Regions from separate parts of the Comamonas sp. NyZ500 genome, predicted to be linked through region 1. Evidence: predicted binding sites of a transcription regulator. Region 1 holds the regulator's gene; each other region holds the start of a gene.
The links. Region 1 encodes FNR, which switches genes on or off when oxygen is low (the NO sensors DNR and NnrR bind a similar motif). Its sites were predicted from a motif close to TTGATNNNNATCAA; they were not measured.
Positions count from the first base shown of each region.

Region 2: JAO85_RS02315 (MBL fold metallo-hydrolase RNA specificity domain-containing protein) is a predicted target of FNR. The motif match lies at 2,922-2,935, and genes of this name have one in related genera.
Region 3: cyoA (ubiquinol oxidase subunit II) is a predicted target of FNR. The motif match lies at 4,199-4,212, and genes of this name have one in related genera.
Region 4: cydD (thiol reductant ABC exporter subunit CydD) is a predicted target of FNR. The motif match lies at 1,977-1,990, and genes of this name have one in related genera.

Region 1 is NZ_JAEIJE010000001.1:253,030-260,268, forward strand. It holds gene ccoG (cytochrome c oxidase accessory protein CcoG) at 1-52, shown strand, start outside; gene JAO85_RS01160 (FixH family protein) at 179-484, shown strand; gene JAO85_RS01165 (hypothetical protein) at 743-1,006, shown strand; gene fnr (fumarate/nitrate reduction transcriptional regulator Fnr) at 1,070-1,792, opposite strand; gene hemN (oxygen-independent coproporphyrinogen III oxidase) at 2,061-3,443, shown strand; gene JAO85_RS01180 (sulfite exporter TauE/SafE family protein) at 3,447-4,160, shown strand; gene JAO85_RS01185 (HD-GYP domain-containing protein) at 4,271-5,515, shown strand; gene JAO85_RS01190 (bifunctional diguanylate cyclase/phosphodiesterase) at 5,512-7,239, shown strand, end outside.
Region 2 is NZ_JAEIJE010000001.1:512,698-519,936, forward strand. It holds gene JAO85_RS02305 (efflux RND transporter permease subunit) at 1-1,344, shown strand, start outside; gene JAO85_RS02310 (efflux transporter outer membrane subunit) at 1,358-2,821, shown strand; gene JAO85_RS02315 (MBL fold metallo-hydrolase RNA specificity domain-containing protein) at 3,019-4,419, shown strand; gene JAO85_RS02320 (hypothetical protein) at 4,473-5,015, shown strand; gene JAO85_RS02325 (pyridoxamine 5'-phosphate oxidase) at 5,012-5,524, opposite strand; gene JAO85_RS02330 (long-chain fatty acid--CoA ligase) at 5,707-7,239, shown strand, end outside.
Region 3 is NZ_JAEIJE010000001.1:553,867-561,105, forward strand. It holds gene cyoD (cytochrome o ubiquinol oxidase subunit IV) at 1-354, opposite strand, end outside; gene cyoC (cytochrome o ubiquinol oxidase subunit III) at 355-987, opposite strand; gene cyoB (cytochrome o ubiquinol oxidase subunit I) at 980-2,986, opposite strand; gene cyoA (ubiquinol oxidase subunit II) at 3,049-4,104, opposite strand; gene JAO85_RS02475 (MFS transporter) at 4,443-5,783, shown strand; gene JAO85_RS02480 (tripartite tricarboxylate transporter substrate binding protein) at 5,901-6,899, opposite strand; gene JAO85_RS02485 (LysR family transcriptional regulator) at 7,088-7,239, shown strand, end outside.
Region 4 is NZ_JAEIJE010000019.1:780-8,018, forward strand. It holds gene JAO85_RS21225 (ABC transporter substrate-binding protein) at 1-612, shown strand, start outside; gene JAO85_RS21230 (nitronate monooxygenase family protein) at 896-1,852, shown strand; gene cydD (thiol reductant ABC exporter subunit CydD) at 2,093-3,823, shown strand; gene JAO85_RS21240 (amino acid ABC transporter ATP-binding/permease protein) at 3,820-5,544, shown strand; gene JAO85_RS21245 (cytochrome ubiquinol oxidase subunit I) at 5,576-7,165, shown strand; gene cydB (cytochrome d ubiquinol oxidase subunit II) at 7,179-7,239, shown strand, end outside.

The sequences.
Region 1 (7,239 bases):
TGCCGGAGCAGGGCGTATTTCCGAGAAGACGGTGTTCCTGGTGCCGCGTTAATGCCAGGTCTTGACGGTCTTCGTGAGCCATCACGGAGGCCGGACAAGGGCACCGCCAATCGGCAACAATTTATGCCACCCTGCCGTGTGTGCCTGGGTGGTCAGAATTTTGGAAAGAGGTTTCATCATGTCGGCAGCACAAGCCAAGGTCTCGCAAACGGCCAAGATCATCCACCCCGAGGACGGCAAGCCCTGGTGGAAGTTTGCCCATGTCTGGCTCATCATCGCCGGCCCGGTGATCGTGGTGATTGCCGGCTTTGTCACCGCATACATCGCACTGAGCAGGCCCGATCCCGTGATTGACCCTGACTACTACCGCCATGGCATGGAAATCAACCAGCGCCTGAGCGAAAGTGAAAAAAGCCTGGCCCCAGCAGTCACCGGCCGCAATCATGCGGCCACGCCAGCCAAGGACCATCCGCTGGATCGCTGAGCGCTCCGGCGCTTGCTCCGCCAAGGTCGCTTTTGCGGCCTTTTTTGTTGCCCGATATCAAAATCAGAGCGTGTTGCGTATGCTCCGCCTAACGTTGATATAGAAGTAAATGGTTTTTTGATATCCAGATGGCGCAGGATGCTACTGAAAAGAGAGTGGTTCAGGGTTTCCCGCCACGGTGCATGCCCGCAGTCCTGCATGAACGGTCACCACTGTTGTGCAAAATATGACCAAGCCCACAGCCCAAGGAGAATCAGGATGGATGCTCGACGCTGGATGTGGATTGTCTGGCCGGCCTTTCTGGCGGCGGCAATCATGGAGATGGTGGTTTTCGCTTTTGTGGACCCGCTGGATGTGCACTGGCTGGGCTCCCCCCTGGACTGGTCGCGCCAGGCCATCTATACGGTCGCTTTTTTTGCCTTCTGGGTCGTGACCCTGATCGGAGGTGCGATGACGGTGATGCTGGGTCGCTCCGTCAGCGATCTCAATGGCGGCATCGTTTCCGAGCCTCTGCCCGATTAATTCGCGCAGACAAAAAAGCCCGCTGTCCGCGGGCTTTGTCTTGAGAGTGTCTGTCGACTCGGTTCAGTTCTGGCATTGCTGGCTGTTGACGATTCGTTTGAGCGCCTCGGTATCCAGGATGCGCAGGTGGCGCTGCTTGACTTCCACAATGCCTTCCTCTGCAAATTTGGAGAAAGTGCGGCTCACGGTCTCGAGCTTGAGGCCCAGGTAACTGCCGATTTCTTCGCGCGTCATGCGCAGCACCAGTTCCGACTTGGAAAAGCCGCGTGCCGACAGGCGCTGGACCAGGTTCAACACAAAGGCCGCCAGGCGCTCTTCGGCACGCATGCTGCCCAGCAGCAGCATCACGCCATGCTCGCGCACGATTTCGCGGCTCATGACCTTGTGCACATGGTTCTGCAGGGCAGTGACCTCGCGCGAGAGCTGCTCCAGTTTGTCAAACGGCATGACGCAAACCTCGGCGTCTTCCAGGGCCACGGCATCACAAGTGTGGTGGTCGTTGACGATGCCGTCCAGACCAATGATTTCGCCAGCCATCTGAAAGCCTGTGACCTGATCGCGTCCGTCTTCGGTGGCCACGCTGGTCTTGAAGAAGCCGGTTCGAATGGCATACAGAGAGGTGAACTCTTCGCCATTGCGAAACAGCAGCCCGCCGCGCTTGACCTTGCGGCGCGTGGCCACAATCTCGTCAATGCGCTCCATTTGTTCATCGTCCAGGCCCATGGGCATGCACAGTTCACGCAGATTGCAGTTGGAGCAGGATGCTTTGATGGTCTGAAGATTCATGGGCTTTTTGCAACGGCGCAGACAGACACGGAGTGGAGAGTCGCGCTGGTCATTGACCTCGTGGTTGAAGATGAGATGGATCAAATTGTCGCAGCACTTGCCTTGAGGTCTCTTGATTTTCATCAAGGACAGGGTGATTGCCTTGGGGCACATTGCCTGTATTCGTTCAAAAACATGCGCTTTTGCCTATTTTGGGCATGATTTTCAGGATCTGATTTCCATTGAAATCTGCTCTATACAGAGTGTGGGCGCACCCTAACTCCCAGTTATGACCGCAGTCACGCCTGAGTTGCTGAGCCGCTTTGATATCCCCGGCCCACGCTACACATCGTTCCCAACAGCCGACCGTTTTGTTGAGGCTTTTGGTGCAGACGACTACATACTGGCACTCAAGCAGCGCAAGACGCATTCTGGCTCGCGCGCTTTGCCCCTGTCCGTTTATGTGCATGTGCCGTTCTGTGAGTCGCTTTGCTATTACTGCGCCTGCAACAAGATCGTGACCAAGCATCATGAGAAGGCTGCCGAGTATCTGGACTACTTGAGCCGCGAGCTGGCCATGCATACCGAGCATTGCGGCAAAGGCCAGCTCGTAAGCCAGCTGCATCTGGGCGGAGGCACACCGACCTTTTTCAGCGATGCCGAGTTGCAGCAGCTGATGGTCTTGATGCGTGAACATTTCAAGCTGGATCCCGCGGGCGAGTACTCCATCGAGGTCGATCCGCGCACCGTCAGCAACGAGCGGCTGAGAGCTCTCAAGGACATGGGGTTCAATCGCCTGAGCTTTGGCGTGCAGGACTTTGATCCCGCGGTGCAGAAAGCGGTGCACCGCGAGCAGCCCGCCGAGCAAGTATTTGCGCTGGTGGCCGAGGCGCGCCGCCTGGGCTTTGTCTCCATCAATGTGGACCTGATCTACGGGCTGCCCAGGCAGACGCCCGAGTCTTTCGCGCGCACGCTGGCACAGGTCAATGAGCTGCGCCCCGATCGCATTGCACTGTATGCCTATGCGCATCTGCCCGAGCGCTTCAAGCCGCAAAGGCGCATCGAATCGGCAGACCTGCCCATGGGACAGGACAAGCTGAACATGCTCTCCGGCGCAATTGATGCATTCATGGATGGCGGCTATGTCTATGTAGGCATGGACCACTTTGCGCTGCCTGACGACTCTTTGGCCATTGCCAAGCGCCAGGGGCGCCTGCATCGCAACTTTCAGGGCTACAGCACCCAGCCTGATTGCGACCTGATTGCACTGGGCGTATCGGCTATCGGCAAGGTGGGCGCGACCTACAGCCAGAACGTCAAGACTCTTGAAGAGTATTACGATGCCGTCGATGGCGGCATGCTGCCCGTGCAGCGCGGACTGGCGCTTTCACGTGACGATCTGGTGCGCAGAGCCGTCATCATGTCCATCATGTGCCAGGGTTCCGTCCTGTATGAGCCCATGGAGCAGGCCTGGCTTATCAATTTCCGCGAGTACTTCGCTGCGGAGCTGGATGCGCTGGCAGAGATGCAGCGCAACGGCTTGGTCGAGCTGTCCGCCGAGGGCTTCAAGGTCACTGGCCTGGGCTGGTTTTTTGTGCGCGGAGTAGCCATGCTGTTTGACCGATATTTGCAGGCCGACCGGAACCGCGCCCGCTTTTCGCGCATCATCTAGCGCATGTTGTTTTCGCTGGTCTGGACTGCTTTGATCATGGGGCTCGTGGGTGGGCCCCATTGTCTTGTGATGTGCGCTGCCCCCTGCAGCGTGGTCACAGCAGCGAAGCCTGTCGGCGGCGGGCAGCCAGTTGTCGTGCTCGGCCTGCAAAAACGCCAATGGCTGCGTACCAGCCTGTTTCATCTGGGGCGCATCGCTGCCTATGCCCTGCTGGGCGGGATCGCGGCCGTGGCCATGGAAAGTCTGGCCTGGCTGACCAGTCAGACAACGGCATTGCAGAGACTTTGGACGCTGATGCATGTGGCGGTCATGGCCTGGGGACTGGCCATGGTGGTGCAGGCGCGGCAGCCAGCCTGGCTGGAGCGGGCGGGGCGTTCCGTCTGGGCCAGGGTTCAGCCCTGGGTCACCGCGCCAGGCGGCAGTCTGGCAGCAGGCTTTGCCTGGGCACTGATGCCTTGTGGTTTGCTGTATTCGGCGGTGTTGGTGGCGGCCTTGAGTGGCGGCGCCTGGCAAGGTGCTTTGTCCATGGCCGCCTTTGCTGTTGGTGGTGCACTGTGGCTGCTGGCGGGTCCCTGGCTGTGGCAACTGGGACAGTCGCATGTCAATGCATTGCGGGCCAGGTGGGGCACCAGAGTTGCAGGTCTGATGCTGATTGGCGTTGCGAGTTGGGCTTTGTGGATGGACCTGGTCTACAAACCCAGCCTTTGGTGCCGATAAGTCACACAAGAGGGGATTGTTGATGCTGTTTGCATCCCAACAGACCCTAGTCATGCTTGAGCAGTCATGGAACTGCGGAATAATGTCTTATCTTGTGTGTAGCGCTCAAAGTGAATCGTTTCGTTGCTATTGATATCGGACAACTGCGTATCGGCATGTATGTCCATCTGGAGACCGGCTGGTTGCGCCATCCGTTTCCCGTCAGCAGCTTCAAGATTGTCAATGACGAGCAGTTGCAGACACTCAGGACCCTGAAGCTCAAGGCAGTCCAGGTCGATCTATCGAGAAGTGATCTGGAAGCTGCGGCAGCGCCTCCGGCTGCAGACCCTCAACCCGCTCCTGCCCCCCCCGAGAACGATGCGCATGCATGGCGCAACAGTATTTTGGGCGTGCAGTCCAGGTTTCTGGGCGCGGTTTCCGTATTTGATGATGTGCAGGCCTTGTTGCCAGCCAACCCCGAGAAGGCGAGGACAACGACGGATATGCTGGTTGCACAGCAAGTCGTCAAACTGGCGCAGGCTCGTGATCTGAGTTTGCATCTGCTCGCGGATACGGGGGGCGCCACCTTTGGCGTTCATGGTGTCAACGTCTCCGTGCTGGGCCTGCTGCTGGGTAAGACGCTGGGCCTGTGCGATGACGTATTGAAGGATCTGGGCACGGCAGCCCTGTTGCATGACATCGGCAAGCCGGGGCTTGAAATTTCCGCATCGGCCAATGCACTGAATCAAGGCACGGGCCGCACGCCTCTGCGAGAGACCGTGTATGCGCGTCATGTCGGAGAGTCGGTGGCATTGGCTCTATCCATGGGCTATCCTCCTTCCGTCACGACGGCCATCGCCCAGCATCATGAATGGGCCGATGGGTCAGGCTTTCCACTTGGCTTGCTGGCCGAAGATATGGACATTGCCGGACAGATCCTGGCGCTGGTCAATAATTTTGAGCGCTTGTGCAATCTGCCATTGCAAGGCAACGAAATGACGCCTCATGAAGCCATGGCTGCACTGTATGGACAGTATCGCCAGCGATATGCGCCCGATGTGCTCAAGGCATTCGTGCAGACCTTGGGGGTCTATCCGCCGGGCTCTTTGGTGGAACTAAGCGATGGGCGGATGGGCGTGGTGGTGTCTGTCAACACCAGCCAGTCGCTCAAGCCGAAGGTGCTGACCTATGACACGCAGGCGCCGCAGAAGCTGCGCTTCGTAGATTTGCTTGAATATGTGGGTTTGGGTATTCGCCGGGGCTTGACGCGAAATCAGCTTTCTCGAAATGCGTTAGAAGCTTTACAGCCGCAAAGGCGTCTTTGCTACTTTTTTGACAGTTCTGCAGCACCTGCTGCCGAGAAAGACCTCGCGTGACTTTGCAGCAGAGTTTTCTGATTGACCCTCTGCTTGCCTCCATGCTCGATGGTTTGCAGGAGGCGGTCTGGCTGCTGGATGCGCAGACATTGCGTGTCGTGCATGCCAATGCCGCCAGTATGCAGCTCACGGGCTACACGCCCGAGCAGGCGCAGGAGCAGTATGTCGATGTGCTGTGCGCCTCCCTGGTGCAAAAGGCGTTCTGGCAGGATGCCTCAAACTGGGTGGGTGGGGCGAAATTTCTCACAGAAATCTGTACAGCCAATGGTTCATTGACAGCTGTGGAGATGGGGGTGGGCTCCATCGCCCTGAATCCACGCTGGTTGATGCTTACCATGCTCGACCGCAGCGAGCAGTTGCGGCACGAGAGCGAACTGGACATGCTGCTTGCAGAGTTGCGGGCGACGCTTGAGTCCGCTGCAGATGGCATGCTGGTCTGTGATCTGCGCGGCGGCATTCGTGCATTCAATCACCGTTTCGCGGAGCTGTGGCAACTACCCGAACCACTGCTCGTGCAGCGAGATGATGCGGCCGTCTTTGCCCATTTGGAAGCGCAGACCATCAGCAGCGAGAGTCAGTTCACTCTTCTGCAGGATGCGCAGGACCTGTCGGCTCCTGAAACCTCGGAGGTACTGCAGCTGCTCAGTGGCAGGGTTCTGGAGCGCCGCTCCGTGCCTCAGCTCAGCCGCGGTGTGGCGATAGGGCGTATCTACTCCTATCGAGACATCACGGTGGAATCCAGCTCGGCGACAGAACTGCGTCTGGCTGCAAGAGTGTTCGAGTCCAGCCTGGACGGTATCTTCATTGCCGATGCCAATGGTGTCATCGTTCAGGTCAACCCGGCTGGCGGGCAGTTGCTGCATGGCAAGGCGGTGCTGGGGCTCGCTGCCTGGACTCTGTTCGAGTCCGAGGGAGGGCCTGTGTCCGACCTGCTGGAGCTGGCCGCTGCGCGCTGGGATGTGGGCAGCTTCTGGGAGGGCAATCTTTGGCTCAAGCAGAGTGAAGGTCAGCGCTGCGCGGTCTGGCTGTCCTGGGTGGCATTGCGTGACGGATATGGGCGTCTGGTACAAAGCATTGGCTTTATGCGCGACATGACCATGCAGCGCAGTGCCCAAAAGCAGATTGAACAGCTGGCTTACAGTGATGCGTTGACAGGGCTGCCCAATCGCCTGAGTCTGAGCCGTCACGTGCAAGCCGCCATCACGGCGGCGCGCTTCACACAGCAGCCCTTCAGCATTCTGTTTCTGGATCTGGATCGTTTCAAGATCATCAACGATTCACTGGGCCATGACTTCGGCGACCGTGTGCTCAAGCTGGTTGCTCAGCGGCTGAGCGGACTGCTGCGCCCTGCCGATGTGCTGTGCCGTCAGGGCGGGGACGAATTTGTTCTCTATCTGCATGATTGCACGGGGGAAGGGGCTTCGGCCGTGGCCGCCCGTATTCTGGACGAAATGCGCCAGCCCTTCATGCTTGACGGTCTGGGCTTTTCCGTTCAGTGCAGCATTGGGGCTGCGCAATTTCCGGCGGATGGTTTGACGCTGGACGAGCTGATTCGTCAGGCCGATATCGCCATGTATCGTGTCAAGGAGCGTGGACGCGGCAATTTCAGTTTCTACCAGCCGCAAATGAGTGCGGGTCTGCTCTCGCGCATGAAGCTGGAGCATGCCATGCGCCAGGCGCTGGACAAGGGGCATATGGCCGTGCACTTTCAGCCACAGGTACAT
Region 2 (7,239 bases), 260 kb from region 1:
TCCAACTCGGGCATCGTCTTTGTCACGCTCAAGCCCTTTGCCGAGCGCAAGCATGCCGACCAGAGCGGCGGTGCCGTGGCGGGCCAGCTCAATCAGGCCTTTGGCAGCATCCAGGAAGCCTTTATCGCCATGTTCCCGCCACCGCCCGTGGCCGGCCTCGGAACGACCGGCGGCTTCAAGCTGCAGATCGAGGACCGTGCCTCGCTGGGTTACGACGCCATGGACGCGGCCGTGAAGGCCTTCATGGCAAAGGCCTACCAGACGCCCGAGCTGGCCGGCCTGTTCACGAGCTGGCAGGTCAACGTGCCCCAGCTCTATGCCGCCATCGACCGCACCAAGGCGCGCCAGCTCGGCGTGCCCGTGACGGATATCTTCGAGACGCTGCAGATCTACCTGGGCAGTCTGTATGCGAACGACTTCAACCAGTTTGGCCGCACCTATAGCGTGCGCGTCCAGGCCGATGCCGCCTACCGGGCGCGCGCCGAAGACGTGGGTCTGCTCAAGGTGCGTTCCACCACAGGCGAGATGGTGCCGCTGTCGGCGCTGATGAAACTCGAACCCAGCTTCGGGCCCGAACGCGCCATGCGCTACAACGGCTTTCTGGCCGCCGACGTGAATGGCGGGCCCGCGCCCGGCTTCTCCTCGGGCCAGGCTCAGGCCGCCGTCGAGCGCATTGCTGCCGAAACCCTGCCGCCCGGCATAGGCTTCGAGTGGACCGAGCTGACCTACCAGGAAATCCTGGCCGGCAATTCCGCCGTGCTGGTGTTCCCCATCGCCATCCTGCTGGTCTTTCTGGTGCTGGCGGCGCAATACGAAAGCCTGACCCTGCCGATTGCCATCATCCTCATCGTGCCCATGGGCCTGCTGGCTGCCATGACGGGCGTGTGGCTGAGCGGCGGCGACAACAATGTGTTTACGCAGATCGGGCTCATCGTGCTCGTGGGGCTGTCGGCCAAGAACGCCATCCTGATCGTGGAGTTCGCCCGCGAGCTCGAATTTGCCGGCCGCACTCCCGTGCAGGCCGCCATCGAAGCCAGTCGCCTGCGCCTGCGCCCCATCCTCATGACCTCGCTGGCCTTTGTCATGGGCGTGCTGCCGCTGGTGCTGTCCACGGGGGCGGGCGCCGAGATGCGCAGCGCCATGGGCGTGGCGGTGTTCGCCGGCATGATCGGTGTGACGGCCTTTGGCCTGTTCCTCACGCCGGTGTTCTATGTGGTGCTGCGCCGCCTGGCCGGCAACCGTCCGCTGCAGCAGCACGGCAGCCATGTGGCGCCGATCAGCGAGCCCGGTCACGGCGCCTCGGCCCTGCCCATGCCTGCCGCGCCGCGCGGCCATGACGAATAAGCCCCAATCAACCATGGATTCCGATATGAAAACGATGCAAGGCATTCGATCCCTGATGCCCTCCCTGAGCGCACTGGCGGCAGCCCTGGTGCTGGCGGGCTGCGCCAGCGCTCCGCCCACGGTGGACCAGCATGCCGGCGTTGCCATGCCCGCAAGCTTCAGCGCCGAGGCCGCAGCCGCGGGCTGGACGCAGGCCGCCCCGGCCGAGGCCCAGTCGCGCGGTGCCTGGTGGCGGGTATTTGCCGACGCCGAACTCAGCGCTCTCGTGGAGCGTGCGGGTGAAGCCAATACCGATGTGCAGACTGCTGCGGCACGTTTGGCCGAAGCCCGCGCGCTGCTGCGCTCGGCCGATGCGCAGCGGCAGCCGCAGATCGGGGCCTCGGGCGGCGCTGTGCGCCAGGCCGGACTGAACACCGCGAACGGCCTGCAGCCCGCCACCCTGGTCACGGCCGGCCTGAACCTCTCCTACGAAGCGGATCTGTTCGGCAGGCTGTCGCGGGCCAGCGAAGCAGCGCGCGAGGATGCCAATGCACGCGAAGCCCTGCTGCAGAGCACGCGCCTGATGGTGCAGGCCGATGTGGCGCAGACTTATCTGCAGCTGCGTTCGCTGCAGACCGAGCGCCAGCTGGTCGAGCAGAGTCTGGCGGCCTATCGCGAGACGCTGATGCTGATCGAGAAGCGCTTCCGTGCCGGCGATGCGGCCGAGCTGGACGTGGCGCGCATGCAGACCGAGGTTTCGGCCACCGAGGCCGAGACGCTGGCGCTGGAGCGCCAGCAGGCGGCCCTCACGCATGCGCTGGCCGTGCTGGTCGGCGATGTCGCCACTGGCTTCACGCTGGCCGCGCAGCCGGTGCTGGCAGCGCTGCCCGTGATTCCGGCAGGCGTGCCCGCGACGGTGCTGGCGCGCCGCCCCGATGTGTCGGCGGCCCAGGCATCGGTGCTGGCGGCCCAGGCGCGCGTGGGCGTGGCCCAGGCCGCATGGTTTCCGGCCATCACGCTCACGGGCAATGGAGGCTATGCCTCGCCGGAGCTTGGCGATCTGTTCAAGTGGTCGGCGCGCTCCTGGGGCATAGGCGCTTTGCTGTCCCTGCCCATCTTCGACGGCGGCCAGCGCGCCGCGCAGGAAGAGGGCGCCCGTGCGCGCCTGGAGGCTGCAGTGGCCGCCCAGCGCGGTCAGGTGCTCGCGGCCTTTAGGGAGGTCGAGGATCAGCTCAGTGCCTTGCGCCTGCTCTCGGGCCAGGCCCATGTGCTGGGGCAGGCCGTGCAATCCTCGGAGCGTGCCACGCACCTCTCGGACGTGCGCTATCGCAACGGTCTGGTGAGCCAGCTGGAGCTGCTCGATGCGCGCCGCAACGAGCTGCGCAACCGGCGTCAGGCTTTGCAGGTGCGTACCGCGCAGTACACGGCCACGGTGGCGCTGATCCGTGCGCTGGGCGGCGGCTGGGACAGCGGAGAGCCTGTGGCGGCAAGCAGCTGAGGCGAGAGCAGTCCCGTCCGCCCTGGCGGCCGATTTGCCGGCTGGTGACTCCTGCTGCACAGCCAGCCGGTGCTTGCGGCGCCCGGACAGGCTCAGCGGTTTGATGGGCATCAAGGCAAGACTTGAGGCTCTGGAAACGCAGGCGCCAGTGGTGCTAGATTCATTGACGGTCCATGTGGATCGTCAATGGATGCTTCATGAACATCACTTTTCACGGTGCGGCGCAGTCGGTCACGGGGTCCTGTTTCCTGGTTGAGGCGCATGGCTGCCGATTTCTGATCGACTGCGGCATGGCTCAGGGCGGCCGCGAGGCTGACGAGCACAACCAGCAAGCCTTTGCCTTTGATGCCGCAGGTCTGGATTTCGTCGTTCTGACCCATGCGCACATCGATCACAGCGGCCTGCTGCCCAAGCTCGTGGCCCAGGGCTTCAAGGGCCCTATCTATGCCACGCTGGCCACCAAGGACTTGCTCGAGGTCTTGCTCAAGGACAGCGCCCATATCCAGATGATGGATGCCGAACGGGCGGCGCGGCGCCGGCGTGAAGGCCGGGGGCACGAGCGTGAGCCGACGGTTCCTCTGTATTCGCTGGCCCATGTGGCGAGCACGCTGGAGCAGGTCCAGGCCGTGCCTTATGGCCACAGCTTCGAACCCCATCCTGCGGTGACGGTACGTTTTCAGGATGCCGGGCATATTCTGGGCTCGGCCATTGCGGAGCTATGGCTGGCAGATGGCCATGGCGGCACGCGCAAGCTGGTGGCCAGCGGCGATCTGGGCCAGCCGGGGCGGGTGATTCTGCGCGATCCCACGCCGATCCTGGAGGCCGATCTGCTGCTCATCGAGTCCACCTATGGCGACCGGCAGCACAAGAGCACGGGCGATACCCTGGAAGAGCTGGTCGATGTGGTCACGCGCACGGTTCCTCATGGCAATGTGGTCATCCCGGCATTCGCCGTGGGGCGCACGCAGGAGCTGCTCTATCACTTTCTGCAGCTGATCCAGCAGCAGCGCCTGCCGCCGGTAGAGATATTTGTGGATTCGCCGATGGCGGTGGCGGCCACCGATATCACGCTGCGGCACTTCGGCGTGTTCGACGAGGAGGCCAGGCAGTTGCTGGGCAGCGTCAGGAGACTCAAGGAGTCGCCGCACATTCACTTCATCAGCGATGTGGAGGACTCCATCAAGCTCAACCGCATCAAGAGCGGCGCGGTCATCATCTCGGCCAGCGGCATGTGCGATGCGGGACGGGTGCTGCATCATCTGAAGAACAATCTGCCCAGGCCCGAGTGTGCGGTGGTGATCTGCGGCTTTCAGGCTGAAGGTTCGCTGGGCCGCAGGCTGGTCGACGGTGCCAGGCAGGTGCGCCTGTTTGGAGATGACGTCGAGGTCCGTGCCGGCATCCATACCCTGGGCGGCTTTTCGGCCCATGCAGACCAGCAAGCCTTGCTGGACTGGGCGGCCGCTTTTACCCGCCCGCCGCAGCAGACCTTTGTGGTGCATGGCGAGTCGCATGCCTCCCTGGCCCTGGCCACGCTGCTGCACGAGCGCCTGCATTTCACGGTGCAGGTTCCGCAGCCGGCTCAGGTCTTCGAGTTCTAGAGCGTGCCGGGAGTCTCCGAGATGCTGAATCCGTCTTGCGCACGGCCTGTTGCATGATGTTCTGGCGGCGAAGCCTGATGCCGGTCGAGGCCGGTTTCGCGCAGCGGCTTTTCGGCACTACGCTGGATGAACTGCTGCCCGGCATGCGTCTGCATGTGCGGCGTCTGGGCGATACCAGGCGCGCGCTGTCCCTGGGCGGCGGGCGCATCTATCTGCCGCGCAGCTTTTTTGAGCACCGGGACCCGCATAAGCCGCTGCGGCTTGCCCACCCTGTGGTGGCTGGCGTCTTCGCCCATGAGCTGCTGCATCAGTGGCAGCGCCTGCAAGGCAGGGCGGTGACCTGGGAGGCGTTCGGCCTGCATCTGCGCGCGGCATGCCTGCGGCGCGATCCCTATCACTATCAGGCTTGTGCAGATCCGCAGCAGATGCTGCAGTGCTTTCCGGACGCAAGCGTGGAGCAGCAGGGTCAGATCTGGCAGGATCATGTTCAGGCCCTGGTGCAGGGCCAGCCTCTGGCCTGCATGTGCCTGATTGCCGAGCATGTGCTCAAGGCTCAAGCCGGCCGGACCAGGCCGGGCCGAGCCAGCAAAGGCTAGGCAGCCGGGTTGAGTGCGGCTATCAGATCGTGCTCGTCCACATCGCGCGCCGCGCCGAAGCCTGCGACATGCCTGCCGCTTTGCGGCGTGATGCAGACAAAACGAAAGTCGCCCAGCGCCGTCATGGGCTCGGCTTCGGGAAAGCGCGCCAGATAGTTGGCACGGGCGCCTTGCCACAGGCCGCTGTCGCGTGGGGGAGTGGAAGCCACGCCCTGAATGCTGATGCGCTCCAGCGCATGCACGGCTTCGCCAGCGGACTCTGGCCTGCTCATCAGCAGACTGACGGCAGGATGCAGCTCCATGGCCTGTGTGTGGCTAGCCAGCGCACTGACATGCAGTATCAGACAGCTGAATTCGCCACTCCAGGCCCATGGCACCAGCGACAGGCCCGGGGCGGGGAGATAACCGGGCGCTGATGAACCGGCCTGTGGCTGAACGGCCAGGGCGGCAGTACGCTGACTGGCGAGTAGCTGGCGCAGCGACTGCTGCAAGCGTGATTCATGAGGCATTTGCGCATGGTAAGCCAGAGCGCGGGGCCGGACCAGCTTGAACCGCGCCAGGCCGCGTCGAGCGTCACCTGCGTGACCGACTGTTGGGGCCATCCCGGATGCCGGGCCGAGGTTGCAGGCCTAGTCTTGCGGACTGATTAGTCCACCCGGACTATGTATACGCTTTTCTGATTGCCTGACTCATGCCCGCTCACCACAAGTTTTGGCCCAATCGGCTGCCATATTCCATCACCGTCCCAGCAACCAGTGTCTGGGAAAACCTCGCTATCAATGCCAGGCGTTATCCGGACAAGGCCGCGCTGGTGTTTCTGGGACGCACCACGACCTATCGGCAACTCTGCGAGGGAACGGAGCGCATGGCCGCCTATCTGCATGGCCTGGGCGTGCAAAAAGGCGACCGCGTCATCGTGCTGATGCAAAACAGCTCGCAACTGGTGCTGGCGCATTACGCCATCTTTCGAGCCAATGCGGTGGTGGTGCCGGTCAACCCCATGAATACGGCGGAGGAGCTCAAGCACTACATCACGGATTCGGGCGCCAAGGTGGCCATTACCACGGCCGATCTGGCGCCGGAGCTGGCCAAGGCCAGCAATGCCTTGCCGCAGTCCGAAGCATTGCAGCACTTGCTGGTCACCCGATTCACCGACGGTTTTGATGCCGATGTGCAAGGGCCGGATGCACCGCCCGAAGCCTGGCGCAACTGGCTGCTCGGCGAGCGCGAACCCGCAAGCCTGAGCCATGGCAAGGTCCATGCCTGGACGCAGGCACTGGCCTGCAGCGAGCTGCCGCCGCCGCATACCGCGGGTCGTGACGACCTGGCATTGCTGCCCTATACCAGCGGCACCACGGGCCAGCCCAAGGGCTGCATGCACCTGCACCGCAGCATCAACCACAACGCCGTTTCCGGCGCGATGTGGGGCACGGGCAGCAGCGAGAACGTGGTGCTCGCCGTCGTGCCCATGTTTCACATCACAGGCATGGTTTCCGTGCTGCACAGTGCCATCTACATGGGGGCGACGCTGATCATCATGCCGCGCTGGGAGCGTGAGCTGGCAGGGCGCCTGATCTCGCACTATCAGGTCACCAGCTGGACCAATATCCCGACCATGGTGATCGATCTGCTGGCCAGTCCCAACTTTGCGTCCTTCGATCTGTCCAGCCTCAAATACATCGGCGGCGGCGGCGCCGCCATGCCCCAGGCCGTGGCCCAGCGACTGCTGGAACAGTACGGGCTGCGTTTTTGCGAGGGCTATGGCCTGACCGAAACCGCCGCACCCTCGCACAGCAATCCGCCCGACCATCCCAAGCAGCAATGTCTGGGCATCCCCTTCATGAGCACCGATGCGCGCGTGATCAGCCCCGACACGCTGGAAGAGGTGGCCCAGGGCGAACAGGGCGAGATCGTGGTCAACGGCCCCGAGGTGTTCGAGGGCTACTGGCAACGCCCCGAGGCGACCGAGCAGAGCTTTATGGAGCTCGATGGCAAACGCTTTTTCCGCACCGGGGACCTGGGGCGCGTGGATGAGGATGGCTACTTTTTCATCACCGACCGGCTCAAGCGCATGATCAATGCCAGCGGCTTCAAGGTATGGCCCGCCGAGGTGGAGTCGCTGATGTTCCGCCATCCGGCGATTCAGGAGGCCTGCGTGATCTCCGCCAAGGATGCCTATCGCGGCGAGACCGTCAAGGCCGTGGTGGTGCTGCGTGCCGGCCAT
Region 3 (7,239 bases), 300 kb from region 1:
ACCGGGCATCATGTTGGTGTTCATGTGGAACATGACCCAAAGCGTGCCGGAGATCGCGATCGCCAGGAAGATCACCGTGAAGATGGTGGACAGCATGGTCCAGCCGCCCTGGATCTTGCCGTTCATGTGCAGGAAGTACACCATGTGCACGATCACCTGGATCACCGCGAACAGGCCCAGCACGGCCACGGCCGTGGTGCGGTCGGTGATGATGTTGTTCATGACCAGGTAGAAGGGGATGGCGGTCAGGATGACGGCCAGGATGAAGCCCTTCACATAGTCGCCCATGGTGACGTGCAGGTCGTCGTGATCGTGGTGATCGTCATGACCGGCGTGGATATCGTGTGCGCTCATTTACAGCACCCCCATCAGATACACAAAGGTGAACACACCGATCCAGACCACGTCCAAGAAGTGCCAGAACATGGACAGGCAGTTGATACGGCGCACGTTCTCGTTGATCAGGCCGTGCTTCTTGATCTGGATCATCAGGGTGATCAGCCAGACCAGACCGAAGGTCACGTGGATACCGTGGGTGCCCACCAGCGTGAAGAATGACGACAGGAAGGCGCTGCTCTGAGGCGTCGCACCTTGATGGATCAGGTGGTGGAACTCATAGAGTTCCACGGCCAGGAAGGCTGCGCCCAGCAGGCCGGTGACGGCCAGCCACAGCAGAGTGCCGTTCACGTTCTTCTTCTGCTTTTGCAGCATGGCAAAGCCGAAGGTGATGGACGACATCAGCAGGAAAGCCGTGTTGACGGCCACCAGCGACAGATCGAACAGATCCTTGCCCGAGGGGCCGCCTGCATAGCTGCGGCCCAGCACGCCATAGGTGGCGAACAGTGCGGCAAAGATCAGGCAGTCGCTCATCAGGTAGAGCCAGAAGCCCAGCGAGGTGCCGTTTTCCGGATGAGGCTCGTGCGCGAGGTGGTACTCGCGAGTAGCCAGGGCGGCTGCGCCGCCGGCGTTGATATGTGTATTAGACATGGGCTGCTGCAAGCTGCTTGGTACGTGCTTCTTCCGATGTGGCCACTTCGGCCGCAGGGATGTAGTAGTCACGCTTGTAGTTGAAGGTATGAATGATCGAAGCCAGGATGGTCGCGGCGAACGAAGCGATCACCAGAGGCCACATGTGCCAGATCAGAGCAAAGCCCAGAACGGTGGACAGGCCGGCAATCACCACGCCGGCGCCGGTATTGGCGGGCATGTGGATGGGTTCGAAGCCGCTCAGCGGACGCTGATAGCCATGCTTCTTCATGTCGGTCCAGGCGTCGATGTCGTGCACCACGGGGGTGAAGGCGAAGTTGTACTGGGGAGGGGGCGAGGAAGTGGCCCATTCCAGTGTGCGGCCTTCCCATGGGTCGCCGGTCACGTCACGCAGCTCGTCGCGCTTCCAGATGGACACGGCCAGCTGGATGAAGAAGCAGCCGATACCGGCAGCGATCAGGGCGGCACCGCAGGCAGCGATGATGAACCAGATCTGCAGCGAGGGATCGTCAAAGTGGTTGGCACGGCGAGTCACGCCCATCAGACCCAGGATGTACAGGGGAGTGAAGGCAACCCAGAAGCCGACCAGCCAGAACCAGAACGAAGCCTTGCCCCAGAACTCGTTGAGTCGGAAGCCGAAAGCCTTGGGGAACCAGTAGTTGATGCCGGCAAACACGGCAAACACCACGCCGCCGATGATCACGTTGTGGAAGTGGGCGATCAGGAACAGCGAGTTGTGCAGCACGAAGTCTGCGGGAGGCACGGCCAGCAGCACGCCGGTCATGCCGCCGATGGCGAAGGTGACCATGAAGCCCACCGTCCACAGCATGGGCACCGAGAAGCGGATGCGGCCGCGGTACATGGTGAACAGCCAGTTGAAGATCTTCGCGCCCGTGGGGATGGAGATGATCATCGTGGTGATACCGAAGAAGGTATTCACGCTGGCACCCGAGCCCATGGTGAAGAAGTGGTGCAGCCACACCAGGTAGGACAGGATGGTGATACACACGGTGGCGTAAACCATCGAGGTGTAGCCGAACAGGCGCTTGCGGCTGAAGGTTGCCACGATTTCGGAGAACACGCCGAAGCAGGGCAGGATCAGGATGTAGACCTCGGGGTGGCCCCAGATCCAGATCAGGTTCACGTACAGCATGGGGTTGCCGCCCAGCTCGTTCGTGAAGAAGTTGGTGCCGACGTAGCGGTCCAGCGACATCAGCACCAGGGCTGCGGTCAGCACGGGGAAGGAGGCCACGATCAGGGCGTTGGTGCACAGGGCAGTCCAGGTGAAGACGGGCATCTTCATCAGGTTCATGCCGGGAGCGCGCATCTTGATGATGGTCACGATCAGGTTGATGCCTGACAAGGTCGTGCCCACACCGGCGACCTGCAGGCCCCAGATGTAGTAATCAAGACCCGTGCTGCCGCTCTGGTGCCCCAGATTGGACAGAGCCAGCCAGCCGGAGGTCGAGAACTCGCCCAGGAACAGGGAGATCATCACCAGCACGGCGCCGCCGGTGGTCATCCAGAAGCTGAAGTTGTTCAGGAACGGGAAGGACACGTCACGTGCGCCGATCTGCAGAGGAACCAGGTAGTTCATCAGGCCGGTCACGAAGGGCATCGCCACGAAGAAGATCATGATCACGCCGTGGGCCGTGAAGATCTGGTCGTAGTGGTGAGGAGGCAGGTAGCCCATGTTGTCGCCGAAGGCCATGGACTGCTGCAGACGCATCATCACGGCATCGGCAAAGCCGCGCAGGAACATGACCAGACCGAGGATCATGTACATGATGCCGATCTTCTTGTGGTCGATGGAGGTGATCCAGTCGTTCCACAGCGGAGCCCAGAGGCGGAACTTGGTGATGCCGCCGACCACGACGAGGCCGCCAAGCACCACGGCAATAAAGGTCATGAGCACGATGGGCTCATGCGTCATGGGAATCTGGTCCCATGTGATACGGCCCAACAGCCAGTGGGAGGCCGGGGTTGTTGTTTCAGACATGTTGAGTCTCTTTTGTCGTATTGGAGCGGCTGGGCGGTGAGCGCATCCGCACCGTGAACTACTTATTGCTGTGCGACAGCTCCGGAGGCGGCGACTTCGTCGAGCAGGGCGACAACGCGGTCAGCGTCTTTGGAAGTGCAGACATCCAGGGGCAGGGCCACGCTGGAGGTCTTGCTGTGGTGTGCAGGTGGCTTGCCGCCGGCGGCGTCGATGGCCATCATTTCGTTCATGCACATCTTGCCGTCTTCCACGCAGCGGTTGAGGACCTTGTGGTACAGGCCTTCGTCCACGCTGGCGAAGCGTTCAACGGGGTTGCGCTCGCTGGGCTTGGCCAGATCGATATAGGCGTCGCGTGTCAGAACCTTGCCTTCGGTCTTGGCCTTGGCAATCCACTGATCGAACTGCTCGTTTTCCAGGCCGTGGAACTTGAAGGTCATGCCCGCAAAACCAGCGCCGCTGTAATGAGAGGACTTGCCGCCATAGACACCGGGCTTGTTGATCACGGCGTTCAGCTCGGTCTGCATGCCGGGCATGGTGTAGATCATGCCGGCCAGATCAGGAACGTAGAACGCGTTCATGGTGTGGGTGGAGGTCAGCTTGAAGTGAATGGGGCGATCCACCGGGGCAGCCACTTCGTTGACGGTGGCAATGCCTTGTTCGGGGTAGAAGAACAGCCATTTCCAGTCCAGCGACACGACCTGGATCTCCAGAGGCTTGACGTTGGGGTCCAGAGCCTTGGTGGCGGAGATGCGGTCCAGGGGACGATAGGGGTCGAGCTTGTGGGTGCTGATCCAGGTAATGGCGCCCAAAGCGATGATGATGAGCAGGGGAACCGTCCAGATCACCAGCTCCAGCGCAGTGGAGTGGTGCCATTCGGGGTCGTACTTGGCTTCGGTGTTGGACTGGCGGTATTTCCAGGCAAACAGCAGCGTCAAAAAGATGACGGGGACGATGATGAGCAACATCAGCAAAGTGGCCGTAATGACCAGGTCGCCTTGCTGCTTGGCGACATCGCCAGCTGGGTTGAGGACGACGGCCTTGCTGCAACCGGCGAGGGTTGCGGTCAAAGCGGCCGCTGAGAGCCACGCGGGCCCACGGATTTCCTTGATTTTTAACATGCTTTGGGCGTGACAAAGTCGCGCTTAGGTGTAAACGCGGATTACTGGATCTCGGCAAATGTAATACCAAACAGGGGCTTGTCCATTGGACATTTTGTCCAAGGTCAACAGCTCGGGATTGGAAATGCGCTATGCGACAAGGGTTTAGCGGCTTTGGCGTGTGGACAAACTTTGAGCTGACAGGGCTTGAAATTGTCAAATCAGCCCTCAGAAACGGGGCCTGCACAGGGCTGGGCTGACAGTGTTCAGGGCAAAAACTCTATTGCAGCTGCACATGCTTGGGCGTAGAACGGAAAGCGTCCCCGGGACTGAAAAGTAAGACAAGGAGTTGTACCTTTATGACAAGCATGAACCCGTCCGTTGGTCTTACTCAGCAAGACTATGAGAACTCGGAAACCCTGGCCTATGCGGATACCGACGAGGATGTGACCCCCGGCGAGATTGCCGTGGGGGTGATCATCGGGCGCTCTTCCGAGTACTTCGACTTCTTTGTGTTCGGCATTGCCTGCGTGCTGGTGTTTCCGTCACTGCTGTTTCCCGATCTGTCCAAGCTCGATGGCACGCTGGCGGCATTTACCATTTTCTCGCTGGCCTTTGTGGCCCGTCCTGTCGGCACGGCGCTATCCATGGCCGTGCAGCGCCGCTGGGGGCGAGCCACCAAGCTCACTCTGGCCTTGTTGCTGCTGGGCGTCTGCACCGTGGGCATGACCTTCCTGCCCAGCTATGAAGTCGCTGGCATGAAAGCGGTCTGGGCGCTGGTGATCCTGCGCGTCGGGCAGGGCCTGGCTCTTGGCGGTACCTGGGACGGTCTGCCTTCGCTGCTGGCCATGTCGGCACCCAAGGACAAGCGCGGCTGGTATTCGATGATCGGGCAGTTGGGGGCTCCGCTGGGCTTCATCATTGCCGCAGCGCTGTTCGCCTATCTGTATTCGAGCCTGAGTGCCGACGATTTTCTCAGCTGGGGCTGGCGCTTCCCGTTCTGCGTTGCCTTTGCGATTAACGTGGTGGCCTTGTTTGCTCGTCTGCGCCTGGTTGTGGGCCAGTCCTATACACAGGCGCTGCAGGAGCGCGAACTGGAGCCTGTCAGCGTCACACGTTTGATGGCCAGCGAAGGCCGTAATGTGATGATCGGCGCATTCGCAGCGCTGGCCAGCTTTGCACTGTTCCATCTGGTCACCGTGTTCCCGCTGTCCTGGATCTCGATGTACTCGAATCAGTCGGTGACCGATGTATTGGTGGTGCAGATCATCGGCGCACTTCTGGCGGGGATGGCCATCATGCTCTCTGGCTGGCTGGCCGACCGTGTGGGCCGCCGCAATACGCTGGGCACCATGGCTTGTCTGATCGGCATCTTCAGCTTCCTGGCGCCCTGGCTGCTGGGCAGCGGTACGGTGGGAAACAATGTCTTCATCATTGTGGGCTTCATCCTTCTGGGGTTGTCCTACGGGCAGGCATCGGGTACCGTGACCTCCAACTTCTCACCTCATTTCCGCTACACCGGTGCAGCCTTGTCCACCGATATGGCATGGTTGATCGGTGCGGCGTTTGCGCCCCTGGTGGCCTTGGGTGTCTCGGCAAAGTTCGGACTGGTGGCTCTGGGTATCTATCTGCTGTCGGGCGCCTTGTGCACGCTGGCGGCCCTGGGCATCAACCGTGCCATCGAGGCGCGCGACCAATAAGAAGTCAGTGAACTTCCCTGCAAAACGCCCGGTGCTTGCATCGGGCGTTTTTCTTGATACCAGAGGACATGAAAAAGCCGCCTGCAAGAGGCGGCTTTTTATCGATTGGAAGACGGATCAGTCCAGAGCCAGACCGGCCTTCTTGATGACATCACCGAAACGCTTGCTCTCGGAGGCCATGAAGGCCTTGAACTCGGCAGGCGTGGGATTGAAGGATTCGTAGCCGAAGGCTGCGAACTTGTCCTTGACGTCCTGCCCTGTCAGTGCCTGGCGCACATCGGTGCGGATCTTTTCGATCACGGCGGGGGGTGTACCGGGACGCACGGCCAGGGCATTCCAGCCGATGGCAGTGAAGTCCTTGGGGCCGCCCGATTCGGACACCGTGGGCACGTTCTCGAAGCCGGCAATACGGCTGGGAGCTGCCACGGCCAGGAAGCGCAGCTTGCCGCCACGCACCAGCGGGCCTGCCGTGCCCAGGGAGCCCAGGGCAAAAGTCAGCTCGCCATTGGCAACGCCCTGGTACAGCTGGCTGGTTTCCTTGTAGATCACATGCTCCATCTTGGTGCCGGTCTGGTTTTCCAGCAGGGCCGAGCCCAGGTGAACAGGGTTGCCCACGGACCAGGAGCCGTAGTTCAGCTTGCCGGGGTGCGCCTTGGCATCGGCAATCAGGTCGCCGATGGTCTTGTAAGGGCTGTTGACGGGCACGCAGACAAAGAAGAAGTTGCGGAACAAGGGCATCAGGATTTCGAAGTCCTTGTTCAAGTCATAGGGCAGCTTCTTGAACAGGTGGGGGTAGGCGGCGATATGGACGTTGTCCAGCTGGATCATGTCCGTACCGTCGGTGGCGCCGCGCTTGAATTCATTGATGGCGATGAAGCCGTTGCCGCCGGGACGATTTTCCACCACCACGGGCTGACCCCAGGCGCGGCCCAGCTTGTCGGCCACCAGGCGCGACAGGCCATCGGGGCCACCGCCTACGGGGAAGGGGTTGATGATGCGCGAGGACTTGGTGGGCCACTTGTCGCTCTGGGCGAAAGAGGGGGCTGCCACGGCTGCGGCAATGGCGCCGAGTGCGAATGCAGCTTGGCGACGGCTCATATTGAGCTGATGGGTCATTTTGTCTCCCTGGAAGGATGTCGATGATGAATTGCGTGTGGACCACGCATTGTTGATATCGTCGGCTGTTATTTTTAGATATTCAGGCCCAGTTGATTACATTGTGTCACTTGGGGCATAAACACCTAGGTCTAGCTGAGGCTAGCAGCTATAGCAAAATAGCATAGCTTGTTTTGAAAGGTGTGAGCATGAATCTGCAGCAGATAGAGACCTTTGTTCGGGTGGCCGAAGTGGGGAGCTTCAGCAAGGCTGCGGTATTGCTGGACACCGCCCAGCCGGCGCTCAGCCGTCAGGTGCGGGCCCTTGAAACCGAGTTGCGCGAGACCTTGCTGATCCGCAC
Region 4 (7,239 bases), on a different contig from region 1:
GATGCACAGGAGCTGACGGCCTTGGTGACCAAGGCCGTGAACCCCAGCGGGGCCAAGCTGGTCGCATCGGCCATGCTCAAGAGCCGAGGTGGCTCGGACAAGGCTGTGCAGGAGCTGCAGGCTGCGAAGACTTCGCCTCAAGCCATTCTGTTGGTGGCTTCCAGTCCTGCCACGGCGGCATTTGTCGAGGCATATCGTATGGAGGGCGGTACCGCCCAGGTCTATGCCACGGCCGAGGCCGATATCGAGCAGTTGGCCAAGCGTCTTCCTGTGGAGTACATGAGCGGTCTGTCGATTGCCCAGGTGGTGCCCAGTCCCTACAAGGTCTCGGGCAAGCTCAACAAGGAGTTTCGCGACGCGACGATTGCTGCGGGCAAGTCCCTGGACGTTCCGGTGAGCTTTGCGATGATGGAAGGCTTTGTGAATGCCAAAGTCATCGTGGAGGCCATGCGTCGCAGCCAGCCGGTGACGCCGGAAAAAATGAGTGCCGCCTTGCGCGGACTGGAGTCTTATGACCTGGGTGGCTACTGGGTGAACTTCAAGCCCGGTCAAGTGGGATCCAAATATGTGGACCTGTCCATCGTCAATGCCGCCGGGCGTGTGACGCAGTAAGAAACCAAGGCCTGACGCAGCACCGCGCTCAGGCCTTTTTTGCGGCCGCGCCCATCACGATGATCCTCCGTGCACAGAGAAGGCAAAAACTGTTGCCCTGGGGACAGGGAGTGGCGCGATGGCAGGCGAAACTGGCCAAAGGCCAGTCGGACGGCTTCACCGTCGGCACAGGGGTGCAAACAGTGAGCCGTCCTTCGAACTGCTTCTGAAATAAGAGCTGCCTGCGTATCTGGAACAAACGCTACAGCCCTTTTTATTTATAAAACGAAGAAGGAGACAACATATGTCCAAGCTGCCACCCGCCCTCAAAAAGCTGGCTCTGCCTGTCATCGGCTCGCCGCTTTTCATCATCAGCAATCCCAAGCTTGTCATCGAGCAGTGCAAGGCCGGTATCGTCGGCTCCATGCCTTCTCTCAATGCCCGCCCGGCCGAGCAGCTGGAGGACTGGCTGGCAGAGATCACCGAGACTCTGGCGGCCTGGGACAAGGCCCATCCCGATCGCCCTTCGGCACCATTCGCCATCAATCAGATCGTGCACAAGAGCAATGACCGTCTCGAGCACGACATGCAGGTCTGCGCCAAGTACAAGGTGCCCATCATCATCACCAGCCTGGGCGCGCGTGAAGATGTGAATCAGGCCGTGCATGGCTGGGGCGGTGTGGTGCTGCACGACATCATCAACAACAAGTTTGCTCGCAAGGCCATTGAAAAAGGTGCCGATGGCCTGATCGCCGTGGCAGCCGGTGCTGGCGGCCATGCGGGTGTGAAGAGTCCATTTGCCCTGGTGCAGGAAATTCGCCAATGGTTTGACGGCCCTCTGGCGCTGTCCGGCTCGATTGCCACGGGGGGGGCGGTTCTCGCGGCCCAGGCCATGGGTGCGGACTTTGCCTATATCGGATCGGCCTTCATTGCCACCGACGAGGCGCGCGCCGTAGAAGCCTACAAGCAGGCGATCGTCGAGGGCAGCTCCGACGACGTGGTCTACAGCAATCTGTTCACAGGCGTGCATGGCAACTATCTGGCACCTTCGATTCGTGCGGCCGGTCTGGATCCGGAAAACCTGCCCGAATCCGACCCCAGCAAGATGAATTTTGGCGGCGGTGCGCAAAAGGCCTGGAAAGATATCTGGGGCTGTGGCCAGGGTATCGGTGCCATTGACAAGGTGCAGTCCACGGCGGAGCTGGTGGCTCGCCTCAAGCGTGAGTACGCCGAAGCCAAGGCAAGCCTGCTGGTTGCCTGAGGCAGTTCACTATCTTCTGTGCCAACGGCGTCTTCGGACGCCGTTTTTTATGGGCGGCTTGCTCGCTTGATGTTGCTCAAGCACGACTTGCTCAAGGGTTAACCCTTGTTAAATTGCTTCGGAGTTGATGCGTATCAATGTAGGCCTGGTCCTGCAATTGGCTTTTGCATATCAAGTCATGATGATTGTCAAAAGAAGAGTAGTATTCCGTTAATTTCAGTAAATACTGAAAATTGAGAAATGCAGCACACCCCTTCTTCCTCCACCGACAACCAGGTCGATACAGCACATGCCAAGTTGGCGAGCGTCATCCGTCGCCCCAGCGCGGGAGCTGTGTGGCAGGTGTTTGCCGGGCTGATATGGCTGCCGCAGGCAGCCTTGCTGGCCAGGGCTGTGCAACTCATGGCCAACGGTCAGGGCATGGCGGCCGTCTGGCCCATGGCTGCTGGCGTGTTGTTGCTGGGCTTGCTGCGAGCCTGGGCAGAAGGCCATGGCGGCATGCTGGCCAACCGTGCAGCGCGTGCGCAGCTCAGCAGCTTGCGCGCCCGGGTGGCGCAGTCGCTGGCTCAGACATCGCCGCTGGACAAGAGCCGTCCAGCTTCCGGCCAGGCCGCCAGTGCCATGGCCGAGCAGGCCGAGGCCATTGTTCCGTGGCTGGCGCGTTACCAGAGCGCGATGTGGCGTGTGCGTTTGCTGCCCTTGGTGATTTTGGCTGCCGTGGCCTTGCAGTCATGGGTCGCTGCTCTGATTTTGATGGTTGCCGCGCCGCTGATTCCGCTTTTCATGGCGATCGTGGGCTGGCGTGCCAAGGCGGCCAGCGAAGAGCAGATGCTGCAGCTCGGTCATATGAACGCTTTCTTGCTGGACCGCCTGCGCGGCCTGAGCACGCTGCGTGCTCTGCATGCCGTGGAGCTGACGGGCCAGCGGCTGCGTGACCATGCCGAAGACCTGCGCACCCGCACCATGCGCGTGCTGCGCATTGCCTTTCTGTCTTCTGCGGTGCTGGAGCTTTTCTCGGCACTGGGCGTGGCCATGGTGGCCGTCTATATAGGTTTTCACCTGCTGGGCACGCTGAATTTCGGCGCCTGGGGCGACAAGCTCGGTCTGGGCCAGGCCATGTTTGTGCTGCTGCTGGCGCCGGCATTTTTCGAGCCTTTGCGCGATCTCTCGGCCGTCTGGCATGACAGAGCTGCGGGCGAGGCCGCACTGCAGACCTTGCAGAGCATGCAGGCGCAGTCCATGCAGGTTGTCGGTGCGCAGCATGCCGCTGAAGCATCTCCGGTCGATGAGCAGTCATGGCCTGGCCAGCCTGTGTCCGTAAGCGTTTCGGAACTCAAGGTTCAGGTGCCAGGCAGTGACTCCAGCCTCGCGCCGCTGTCTTTGCACATACAGGCTGGCGAGCATGTGGCGCTGTGGAGTCCCAGCGGCAGCGGAAAGTCCGTGCTGCTGGCGCAGATTGCCGGCCTTTTGCCGGTACAGCAAGGCCGTATCGAAGTCGACCGGCAAACGCTTGATGCCGGCAGTGCTACCCAGCTGCGCCGGCGCATGGCCTGGCTGGGGCAGTTGCCCCATGTCTTTGCAGGCTCGGCCGCGCGCAATATTGCGCTGGGGCGACGTTCTGTAGGACCTGAACAGATTGCCGAAGCTACGCAGCTGGCGGCACTTGATGAGGCCCTGGCGCATCGCCCCGGCGCAAGCCTGGGTGAGGGCGGCGCAGGCCTTTCCGGTGGCGAGGTGGTACGTTTGGCTCTGGCACGTATGGCCGCGCAGACACAGGCCGGACTGCTGCTGGTCGATGAACCTACTGCTCATCTCGATCCCGAGACAGCAGCCCAGATCACGCAGTCTCTGCGCCATCTGGCCAGGGGGCGCACCATGCTGGTCGCCACCCACGATGCACAGCTGGCCGCTGCCATGGATCGCGTGATCGAGTTGCCGCTGCCGCGACCGGCGCGGGAGTCGCAGCCATGAAGATGCAAACCATTTCAATGCGCGAGATGCTGAAGCTGCTGGGCCAGATGGCGCCGCGCAATCTCTGGCTGGGAGGTGCAGCCCTGGCAGCGCTTACGGTGCTGATGGGCATGGCATTGCTGGGCTTGTCGGGCTGGTTCATCACGGCCACGGCACTGGCCGGGCTGGTGCCTGCCACGGCCCTGGTGTTCGATGTGTTCATGCCGTCGGCCGGCATTCGCTTGCTGGCCGTGGGCCGTACCGGTGCCCGCTATGCCGAGCGCCTGGTGACCCATGATGCCACGCTGGCCGTGCTGGCCGCTTTGCGCCAGAGACTGTTCCTGAGCTGGGCTCGCCCGCAGGCCGCCCGCCTGCTGCTGCAGCGCCCGGCAAGGCTGTTGCAGCGTCTGACCTCCGATGTGGATGCCCTGGACAATCTTTATCTGCGCCTGCTGGTGCCCGCCGTAGCGGCGCTGGGCGCGGCCTTGCTGGCGGCTCTGGCCTACGGATTCATGCGCTGGTGGCTGGGCCTGTTGACCCTGGCGTGGCTGCTGCTGACTGGCTGGGGCATCGCCCTGTGGCATGGTTTGCGCAGCCGCAAGGCTGCCGTACGCCGTGCCATGGCACTGGAGGCCATGCGTGCCCAAACCGTGGATCTGGTTGCAGGCCAGACCGAGCTGCTGATGGCAGGCCAGTTGCCTGCCCAGGTGCAGCAAGTGCTGCATAGCGATGCGCGCTGCGCCCTGGCCGATGAGCGGCTTTATCAATCCGAAGCGGCTGCCGCCCAGGCTTATGGTGCGGCGTCGGCCTTTACCTTGAGCGCATCCGTGCTGTTGATGGCCTGGTTGATGGAGCAGGGCCGCATCAACGCGCCGGTTGCTGCGCTGGGTATTTTGCTGGCACTGTCGGCAATGGAGCCGTTTGCAGCTCTGCGCAGAGGGGCAGAGCAGGCCGGGCGTACCTGGCTGGCGCTGCGCAGGCTGGCTCCACCGCTGGCGGCCAAGGCCGAAGCGGCAGAGAGTCCGCAGCCGCCTGTGCAGAAGCTGGCCGTCAGCCTGCAGTCTGTCCGACTGCGTCAATTGGGTCCGATAGACCTGAGCGTGCGCCAAGGCGAGCGCGTGGCGCTGATTGGCAGCAGCGGCGCAGGCAAGACCAGCTTGCTGCATTTGATGGCGGGTGAGCTGCAGCCGGACGAAGGCGTGGTTCAGGCCCGCGGCTGCAGCTGGATGACACAGAGAACCGAGCTTTTTCAGGACAGCCTGCGCAACAACCTGAGTCTTGCCGATGCCAAGGCCGACGATGAGCAGCTGTGGGGCGTCCTGCAGGCTGCAGGTCTCAGAAGCGACGTCATGGCCCTGCCACAGGGGCTGGACACCATGCTGGGTGAAGGCGGCCTGGGTCTGTCCGGAGGCCAGTCGCGCCGGCTGGCACTGGCCAGACTGCTGCTGAGCCCAGACCGCTGCTGGCTGCTTGATGAGGTGACCGAGGGACTGGATGCCGTCACTGCTGCCGATGTGCTGAAGCGGTTGGTGCAGGCGGCTGAGAGCGGCGCGCGAACGCTGATTTTTGCCACGCATTGGCAGCGTGAGGCGAGCCTCGCCGATCGCATTGTGTATCTGCAGGCAGGACAGGTGAGAGCGCAGGCCCTGCGCGGCACCCCAGAGTTTGAGCAGCTGATGGCAAGGCTGCGACCCGATGCGCTGGGTGCTGTTGCACCGCAGTCCATATGTTTTTCCGATTGATTTTTGAAGTACCGAGAGAAAGGACCTGACCATGGACCTCGATATCGTCGATTTATCGCGACTGCAGTTTGCGATAACGGCGCTCTACCACTTTCTGTTTGTGCCGCTGACACTGGGCCTGTCCATACTCGTTGCCATCATGGAAACGGTGTATGTGATGACCGGACGAGCCATCTGGCGCGACATGACCAAGTTCTGGGGCGTGCTGTTCGGCATCAACTTCGCCATGGGTGTGGCCACCGGCGTGGTGATGGAGTTCCAGTTCGGCATGAACTGGAGCTACTACAGCCACTATGTGGGCGACATCTTTGGTGCACCGCTGGCGATCGAGGGTTTGATGGCCTTCTTCATGGAGGCGACCTTTGTCGGCCTGTTCTTCTTTGGCTGGGATCGCCTCTCCAAGGTCAAGCACCTGATCGTCACCTGCCTGATGGCCATAGGCACCAACTTCTCGGCGCTATGGATTCTGGTCGCCAATGGCTGGATGCAGAACCCCGTGGGTGCTACTTTCAACCCCCAGACCATGCGCATGGAAGTGAATGACTTCTTTGCCGTGCTCACCAATCCCGTGGCGCAGGCCAAGTTTGTGCACACGGTGTCGGCGGGTTATGTCATGGCCTCGCTGTTCGTGCTGGGTATTTCGGCCTGGTATCTGCTCAAGGGTCGTCACATCCATCTGGCCAAGCGCTCGATGACGGTGGCCGCATCCTTTGGTCTGGCTGCTTCGCTGTCGGTGGTGGTGCTGGGTGACGAGTCCGGCTATCTGTCATCCGAACACCAGAAGATGAAACTGGCGTCGATCGAAGCCATGTGGGAGACCGAGCCCGCACCGGCTTCCTTCACGGCCTTTGGTTTCCCCGACCGCGAGGCGCGCGAGACCCACTTTGCCGTGCACATCCCATGGGTCATGGGCCTGATCGGTACGCGTTCGCTGGACACCCAAATTCCCGGCATCAACGAATTGGTCAAGAGTGCGGAGGGCAATATCCGCAACGGTATCGACGCCTATGACGCGCTGCAGACCATTCGCAAGGCCAGGACCGATGCCGAGATTCCCGCCGAGGCACGTCTGCGCTTTGAGAACAATGGTGCCAATCTGGGTTACGCCCTGCTGCTGATGCGCTATGTGGATGACCCACGCAAGGCGACCGAAGCACAGATCCACCAGGCGGCAATGGATACAGTGCCGCCGGTCGGTCCACTGTTCTGGACCTTCCGCATCATGGTGGCCTTGGGCATGTTCTTCATCGTGCTGACCGGCACCTTCTTCTGGCTGGCTGCCCGCCACAGGCTTGAGGCCTATCCCTGGCTGCTCAAGGTTGCCGTGTTCTCGATTCCGCTGCCCTGGATCGCCGCCGAATGTGGCTGGGTGGTGGCCGAGCTGGGTCGTCAGCCCTGGATCATCGAAGGCGTGCTGCCCACGGCCATGGCGGTTTCCAATCTGGGCGCGAAGACGCTGTTGCTGACCATTGCCGGCTTCGTGCTGATCTACACCGTGCTGCTGGTTATCGAGCTCAAGCTGATGGTCAAGGCCATCAAGAAGGGCCCCGAGCATGAGAGCGAACCTCACCTCAGCCTCTACGAACCAATGATCAAGAAGCTGGCACGCGGCCAAAGCTGAGAGGAGCAACCAAATGATCTTGCATGAACTGATTTCATATGACGTGCTGCGCCTCATCTGGTGGCTGCTGCTCG